2 regions of the Peribacillus sp. FSL P2-0133 genome follow, and region 2 is predicted to be linked to the other one. Evidence: riboswitches for the same ligand, from Rfam matches in the RefSeq annotation. Region 2 holds a riboswitch; the other holds the start of a gene.

Region 1 (4,434 bases), 2.7 Mb from region 2:
CCGTCATATAGCACATATGTCCGGTTGGTAATGCCAATGATTTCGGAAAGCTCGGATGATGCATAAATGATCGCTTTCCCATTCCTTGCAAGCTTTGCAATCAATTCGAATATATCCTTCTTGGCTCCAACATCGACCCCTTTCGTTGGTTCATCGAATATGTATACATCCGCATCGGCCATAAGCCATTTTCCGATGGCAACTTTTTGCTGGTTACCACCTGAAAGGTTTTCGACACTCACTTCTCCTGAAGGAGTTTTAATGCCGAGACTTACGATCATTTCCTTCGCCTTTTCCTTTTCCGCCTTACGATCCACGAAGCTGAACGTCTTGCAGAATTTGCCGAGACTGGCTGCGGTCAAGTTCGCCGAGACTGATTCCTGAACGAGGACCCCTTCTTTCCTGCGTTCCTCAGGTACAAGTGCCAGACCGCTTTTTACTGCTTCGTGCGGTGATTTCAAAGAAAGCTTTCGACCATTCAGGATTACTTCCCCCGCTGTGATCGAAGCATGACCGAAAAGGGTTTTACAGAGTTCCGTTTTTCCCGCCCCGACTAACCCTGCCAAGCCGATTATCTCGCCTGCTTTAATATTCAGACTGACATCCTTGACTTTCTCGGCATCTGACAATCCGTTAACTTCCAGAATGACGTCTCCGATCGAAGCATTGACTTCTGGAAACTGGTCATCCATGGCTTTACCGAGCATATTCTCTACCACTTCGTTACGGGTTATGTCCTCCTTCTTTCGACAAGTGACACGCTCCCCATTCCTCATGATCGTAATTTCCTCACAGATTTCAAAAATCTCAGGCAGACGATGTGAAATGAAAATGATTCCCACGCCTTTTTGCTTTAATTCAGTTACAATTCGAAAAAGCTCTGTCGTCTCCGTATGACTTAACGGAGCAGTTGGCTCATCGAGAATCAGGAATTTGCATTCTGTCGAAACGGCTCTTGCTATCAGGACCATCTGTTTTTCGGCCAAGGTAAGGTCTCTTACCAGCTTTTTCGAAGGGACACGAATTTTCATATCTTCAAGAATATAAGAGGCTTGTTTGTGCAGCTCTTTCCATTGGACCCTCTGTTTTTTCCCCATGTTTTGGACCATATCATTCAACATTACATTTTCCCCAACCGTTAAGTAAGGGATGAGGGCTGTATCCACTTCCTGATAAACAATTTGAATGCCTTGTTCCTGAGCCGCTTTTGGCGAGCGGATATCCCGCCTCATCCCATCAATAAAAATGTCACCTGAATAATGAACATGGGCTCCCGATAAAACTTTCATTAACGTCGATTTCCCTGCTCCGTTTGCACCGACCAATGCGTGGGCTGTCCCTGATTGTACGGAAAAATCAACTTCACTCAGCGCCTTCACCCCCGGAAATTCAATCGAAATCTTCTTCATTTCTAGTTGCGTGCCCATGTCCATTCCCCCTTATTGAACAGACACTCCCTTCTACTTGAAAGAGAGTGTCTCTTTTTACTTTTTATAATGATCCTTCAAAACTTTCATCCAATCTTCTTCAAATTCCGTAGATTCACCCCATCCATCGACAATACCAGACAGATTTGCCATGTTTACCGCTTCTTTTGAAGCTTGGACTTGCTTTTGTGAAATAAGTGAAGCCTCTAAGTCATAGGTTTGCGGCGTATCTTCGCCCGCCAATTTTTTAGCCAATATCCTCATATTAACTGCACCGATCAACTTGGGATCGACTGCTGCCGTGTAGGACCATGAGCTATCTGCCGATTGGATTTCCTGGAGATCTGCGTTAGATACATCAATTCCATATATCTTCACTTCATCTCGGCCCGCTTCTTTAATCGCCCGGGCTGCACCGATGGCAAAGGCATCCCATGTTGCGAAAATGGCATCCAATTTACCTTTAGGGTATTTATTCAGCATTGCGGCTACAGCATTTTGTGTCTGAACCGAAGTATCGGCAGATGCCACTCCGAATCTTTCGACTTCTTTAATCCCAGGATTTTCTTTTAGTTTTTCCTGATAGACTGCATTTCTTCTTACCATTGGTGGGAAACCATCCACCCAAAGATATGCAATTGCCGCTTCACCTTTCTGCTCTTTTATCAGTTTATCAAAAGCCAGTGTTGCCAACGCTTCATCATCCTGTGAAGTTAATGTCACACCATCTATTTTAGATAGATCGCTTATTGAATCGAACGTGACAACGCTTTTACCTGCATCAACCAACTTTTGAACGTCATTCACAGTTGCTGCATCATCACCATGGGAAATGATATAGCCGTCGTAATCTTCCTCCAATGCCTGCGCTATCGCATCATGAAATTTAGCCGTATCACCATTGGCTGTATATGTATCCACTTGGAATCCGAGTGCTTCTCCTTCTTCCTTCGCCCCCGCCAGGTATTGGGCCGTATGATCATCACCGCCAATTTTACGGATCACTTTGATCTTGGCTCCATCCCCATCTGCAAATCTTTCCGGTACATTTTCAAATGATACTTTTTCTTCTTTCTTCGATTCTGTGGAACTCTGCCCAGTAGAGCAACCCGTTAAAAGCAAAGCCGAAGCGATGGCTGAAATAAATATCCCTTTAATAGACCTTCTCATCTTGTTTCCCCTCCATGTTTTCTAATTAGTCTTATCAGTTAAGTCGGTGTAAATCCCAAAATAAAAACCTCTCTAATATAGAGAGGTTTAATCGGCTGTTTTGCAGACTTGTCCCTCTCTTATCTGTCAAAACATTTCTGTTTTGCAGGATTTAGCACCAATTCCTAATGGAACGGTTGCTGGGCATCTTAGGGCCAGTCCCTCCGCCACTCTTGATAAGAGATATATTGAGTTACGTTTTCGTAATTATCACTTTATAGGGATATAGTCGTAAAGTCAATAGATTTTTGAATATTTGAAATGTTCCCCGTTATTTTTTATTTTCTTTGAAGCTGGGCTAGACGCTTTTTCTCGATTTTTTCAAGCCTCTCCAACTGCCTTAATTTCACTTCGAACAAAGTGATCGGGTCACGGTAAACTTCCGGATTTTCTTTCATATGCTCCAATGCAGCCTGGAAGTCTTTTATCTCGGTCTGCGTTTGTTCAATCGTTTTTTGAAGTAAGGCAAATGAACTGCGATAGAAAAGTGCGATGTCCCGATCCAAAGATTTTTCAAACAATCCAAATTGGGTAAGGAAACGTTCCGTGATCATTTCCGCAACATCCAGGTAATCTTCACTTTCCAGATATTTCTTATAACGATTGTACATATTGGCTTTATTTTGCGGTATCGCCCCAAACAGCTTCCCTGCTCCTTTAAGCAGCAATTGTGATGGAGTCCTGCGCAAAAGGATATTAACGTTTTCGATGCGGATACTGCTTGTCATCCGATCGGCATCACGGCGCCAGTCATCCAATACCCTGAAGTCACCTGCAAGCGTAATCCGTTCTTCTTTGTATAATTCATTGAATCCGGCACTCATCTCATCCATAAACTGCTGGCTTTGTGAGAACTCCATTTGAGAACTGGCAATCCAGTCTTGAAGAGAACGGTAATATTGAGGCATGATCTTATCAGAAATGAAGTTTTGAATCCGCTCATTCATTTCTTGGTTTAACTGTACATGGACCTGACTGAAATCACTGCTTTCCGTTAATGATTTAGAGCAATCCCTCAGTAATTCAGGAATTTTAGAAGAAAGCTGATTTTTCACTTCATCCTTAAGCAGACGATACGACCTTATGATATTTTCACTTTTTTCTTTTTCCAAATCAGCCAGTTGATTGACCGCCCCATTCAGTTTGACTTCCATCTGTTCATTCCAAGAGATGGAATGCTCGCATTTCCGCTCATTGGCTGCCCGTTTTTCTAACAGATAAGATAAAGTTTTACGAATGAATGCTAGGATTTTTTCAGATCTTCTTTCCTTCCAATTATCCTCTTGATAATTCGATTGAAGGAAGGCTGAAAGGTCCTTCAATTGCTGCTTGCTATCATACAGTTTGGAGAAAGCGAATACTTTCGCATTCGGGAAATATGCATTCACTTTATCCCATGTTTCGTCTTCCATCCGGACTGCCACCTGATCACTGTATATCGTATCCATTTTATTTAACAAGAAATGAATCGGCAGTTTCGGAGCCATCATTTGAATTTCCAATAACAGATCCCGTTCGCTGCCGGTGAAAGGCGCCCGGGCGTCAAGAACGAACATCAGTCCATCACTGCCATGTAAATAGCCTTGGAAATCTGATTCCACGCTTTTTTCCCCATTGAACCCCGGTGTATCCAATAATCGCAGACCATTATTTCTTAGGTAGTCACTTATGATTGTCACATCAACAATAGTCCCACGCTGGCGGCGTGTTTCATCCAATTCAGTTAGCTCCATGACAACCTTTCTATCTGTATCGGTAATTTCAAGGATTTCCAAATCATCCCCGTCTTTGACACTGA
Region 2 (4,434 bases):
TTTTTTTGCACTACTTACATTCCTGATATCAGTTTGATAACAGTAAAAGGGCTAGGAGGATACCACCACAGAAGGTCGCCACTTTCTTGAAATGTCTGCAATATGATGCGGTGCCGTTCTGCAACATCCTCCAATTAAACGTGCCCCTGCATGGTGCCATTCTTCAGATTTCAGGTCGAGCCTGTTACATGATTCTTGACCATGCCAGGTTTTTGTTTCCGGATTATATGTTTCACCAGAATTCGGATAAACTATAATTGGTTTATGCGTGTTTGAACGCAACACCTGTATGGCTTCCGTGATACCTGATACAGGCGCACAGTTGATGCCGATTGCTGCAATTTGCTCACTGTCCCCAAACAATCTGGTACACTCCTCAAGCAATGTACCGTCACTAATCGCTTTTTCATTTTTCAATGAAAAGGATAGCCAAGCATAGACCTCTGGGTAATCTTTCAATAATGAATGCAATACTTTTGCTTCTTGCAGGGAAGGTATCGTTTCAAATGCTAAAATGTCAGCACCGGCTTCAATCAAAGCAGATATTCGCGAGCGATGAAATGCAGTTAAAGTTTCATCTGAAACACCATAGTTTCCTACATACTCTGAACCATCTGCAAGGTAAGCCCCATATGGTCCAACCGATGCAGCAACCAATGGCTTAGGTCTAATCGTTTGATATTCTTCTTCCTTCCAAAATTCATCTCTTGCTTCCCTTGCAAGTAAAACCGTTTTCCGGATTAGTTCCAAAGCCTCTTCCTCTTGTATTCCGCGGAGGGCGAAACCTTCAACTGTTGCTTGGTAGCTTGCCGTTATCGCACAGTCAGCACCAGCCCGAAAGTAGTCAGAGTGAACTTGATAAATCACTTCTGGATTTTCAAGTAATACACGTGCAGACCACAGGGGATCGTCCAAATCGCACCCATGCCTTTCAAGCTCTGTAGCTAGAGCCCCGTCCAAAATCATGACTGAATGATCTCGTAATATTGCGTCAATTGGGCTAATTTTATTCTTCATGTTCTACTCCTCTTTTTCTTTATAGTTTGTGTCAGATAATAACTTCCATAGCAAAACAAAATAAAAGGAATGCCACAATATAGTGCAATTCGTTGTGTAGGATCAAATGCAATTCCTATGCAAGAAGCAAGACATAGCAAAAAAGAAACGATTGGTATGAGTGGATATAATGGTGTATGATAAGCCAAATCATTTACTGAATTTCCTTCGTTTATAAATCGTCTGCGAAATAGAAACTGTGACGCGCTAATACTCATCCAAACTACTACCACGGCTAGTCCAGAAATGGATACAAGCACTATATATACAGTATCCGGTGCAATAATACTCGAGAAAAGGGCTAAACCACCTCCCAACATACTGAAAAAAACTGCATTTATCGGAACACCCCGTTTTGTCAATTTTGCAAATATGGGTGATATTGTTTTCTTATCTGCAAGCGACCAAAGCATTCTGGATGATGCATATAATCCTGAATTTGCAGCAGACAAAATGGCAGTTAATATAACAAAGTTCATAATATCCGCTGCATACGGCACTCCAATTCGTTCGAGAACTGCAACAAAGGGGCTCTCTAGTACGCTTGCATCCGAAATAGGCAATAATGCGGATAATACAACAATGGTTCCTACAAAAAAGATAATCAATCTCCATAATGTCATACGGATTGCCTTTGGTATCGTTTTTTCTGGGTTCACTGTTTCTCCAGCTGCAATTCCGATTAATTCAGTTCCAGAAAATGCGAAATTCACCGCGAGCATCGTCATTAGAATGGCAAAAGCACCATTCGGAAATAAACCTGCACTTGTAAAATTGGATAATAACGGAGCTGATTGTGAATTAATTATTGGAATAAAACCTACCATTGCTGCAGCTCCCAGAATAATAAATATCACAATAGCAAATACCTTTATAGACGCAAACCAGAATTCGGATTCAGCGAAAAACTTAACGGTCCACGCATTTAAAGCCAAGACCAATATGGCAAATAGAGCACTCCATATCCAGACATTGATTGATGGAAACCATCGCTGCATCAACAATCCTGCAGCCGTAAATTCCGAACCTAGTGCAACAGTCCAGGTTAGCCAATACAACCAGGCTACTGTATACCCTGTCCCTGGTCCGATGTATTTGGCTGCGTAGCTATGAAACGCGCCTGTCTCGGGCATATGTACTGCCAGTTCACCAAGACATAGCATGACTAGATAAACCACTAAAGCTCCAATCAGATACGAAAGGATGGTGCCGAATGGGCCAGCCTGTTGAATCGTATAACCCGAACTTAAGAATAAACCAGTTCCAATCACCCCGCCAAGCGATAGCATTATTATATGCCGTGCTTGCATTTCCCTTTGAAAATCATGTTTTCTTTTGTTCTCCATTCTTACTCTCCTTAATCTTGGATCCAGAAAAAACGAAAACGCACTCTAAAAGAGTGCGTTACTGACAAATAAACACGTACGGTCTTATCTATCAAGGTTTCACCCCCTGGAATTAGCACAGTGTCTTTGTAGACCTGCTGCTGAGGTTTCATAGGGCCAGTCCCTCCACCTCTCTGGATAAGAAATTATTTTTTTATAACTTTATCAATCTATGAAAAAATTGTCAAGTTTTGTTTCGGATTGTAAAGACTTCCTTTAAAATTCTAACGATCATGGCACCGGCGGCATAAATATGATATGGTTGCTCGTTTTTGGAACAGTCGCTTACCACATTAAAATTGCAGATAAAGCTAACCGGGTAATTTTGATTTTAAAAAATGACGCCATCTTAAAAAGATGACGCCATTTATTCTTTCTTTTCACTTAAGGACGTTCTATTTCAAATAATTCCCCTAGTTTTGTATAAGTATGACCCGCTAATCTTGCTACAGGTTTTAGCCCGTTTTGGTCAATTCTTCCATTATGGTAAATATCTTGCTCGATATGATAGCAGACTATTTTCCCTATCAATAAATCACAACCAGGTTTATTCTGGGAACCTGCCAATGGTATCGCCTGCTCTAATGTACATTCAAAGCGTACCTTCGCTTCTTGCAATCCTGGTACGGATACCTTATCACTAACAGCCGGCGTGAAATCGGTAAGACCCAATTCACTTTCGTCGGATGGGAGTTCCTTGGCCGTTCGATTTGCATCAGCTACATTATTCTCATCAGTGATATGAACAACGAATTCACCTGTTTGAATTGCATTTCGTGCCGTGTCCTTTGAAACCCCTTCTTTCCGTTGAACAGAAATGGAAATCATCGGAGGATTTGAACTGACTATGTTAAAAAAGCTGAACGGCGCTATATTGATTGTACCGGTTTCGGATTGTGTCGTAACGAGTGCTATAGGTCTCGGTATAATGCTTCCAGTTAAAAACTTATAATTATCCCGTTCAGTCAGACTTTCAGGATTAACAGAAATCATCTTCATTCCCTCTCATTCTTATAAAAAGTTCTTTTGAAACCATGAACCCGCTGCCTCAACCTCTGAACGTGTTAGCTGATGACCGTAATTTTCCCACTGAACATCCACTGTAGCACCAGCTTGCAGTAAAAGTTGATTAAGTTCATCAGTTTCTGCTGCCGGGCAAATCGGATCGTTTTTACCTGCAGCGATAAATACAGGTATATCCGAAAGGGACGGCAATGCAATCCCTCGTCTAGGCACCATAGGGTGATGAAGAATCGCTCCTTGTAATGCCCCTTCGAAATGGAACAGCAAACTTGCCGCTATATTTGCACCATTGGAATAACCTAATGCTACCACTCTTTCACGGTCGAAGTCATATTTTTTGGACGCTGATTCCAAGAAGTCATAAAGCTCCTTCGTACGAAAGATCAAATCTTCTTCATCAAAAACCCCTTCGGATAACCGGCGGAAAAAACGAGGCATTCCGTTTTCAAGTACATTTCCCCGTACGCTCAATACGGATGAGCCCGGTGAAACCATTTCCGCTAATGGCAAGAGATCTGTTTCCGTTCCTCCAGTGCCATGTAAAAGCAAAAGCAATGGCGCTTCTGGATTACTTCCTTTTTGAAAAATATGCTTCATCATTTATCCTCCTCCAGTACTCTCGGCACTGCCGGCAGTAACGTTTTCTCCATGATCTCCCTTTTTTCTTCCAGCCATGGCGGCAGCATTAATTTACTGCCCATCGTTTCCTTCGTTTCATCATGAGCGAAGCCAGGTGGATCTGTGGCAACTTCAAAAAGTATGCCTCCATCTTCCCTGAAATAAATGGCATCGAAGTATTGACGGTCTGTAAAGGGTGTCACACCATAGCCATGGTTGGCGATATGCTCCCTCCATTCTTTATGATCTTCATTATCGATTGCACGCCATGCAATATGATGGACGGTTCCCACTCCGATTTTCCCATTTGGCAACACCGTTTTTTTAACATCTATCAAATTTCCGATGTCCG

What was found. Region 2 has a riboswitch for S-adenosylmethionine ahead of mmuP (S-methylmethionine permease). Riboswitches for the same ligand answer to the same signal wherever they lie in the genome.
Region 1: it holds a riboswitch for S-adenosylmethionine, as region 2 does, so the genes downstream of both, MKY17_RS02655 (sugar ABC transporter substrate-binding protein) here and mmuP (S-methylmethionine permease) in region 2, are expected to answer to the same signal.

What each region holds. Positions count from the first base shown of each region.
Region 1 covers NZ_CP150254.1:541,465-545,898, reverse strand. Annotated here, with positions in the region: gene MKY17_RS02660 (sugar ABC transporter ATP-binding protein) at 1-1,427, opposite strand, end outside; gene MKY17_RS02655 (sugar ABC transporter substrate-binding protein) at 1,485-2,597, opposite strand; SAM riboswitch class I at 2,714-2,819, opposite strand; gene MKY17_RS02650 (GTPase domain-containing protein) at 2,915-4,434, opposite strand, start outside.
Region 2 covers NZ_CP150254.1:3,266,364-3,270,797, forward strand. Annotated here, with positions in the region: gene mmuM (homocysteine S-methyltransferase) at 52-1,017, opposite strand; gene mmuP (S-methylmethionine permease) at 1,014-2,402, opposite strand; SAM riboswitch class I at 2,484-2,586, opposite strand; gene MKY17_RS15555 (flavin reductase family protein) at 2,826-3,434, opposite strand; gene MKY17_RS15560 (alpha/beta hydrolase) at 3,453-4,061, opposite strand; gene MKY17_RS15565 (ring-cleaving dioxygenase) at 4,061-4,434, opposite strand, start outside.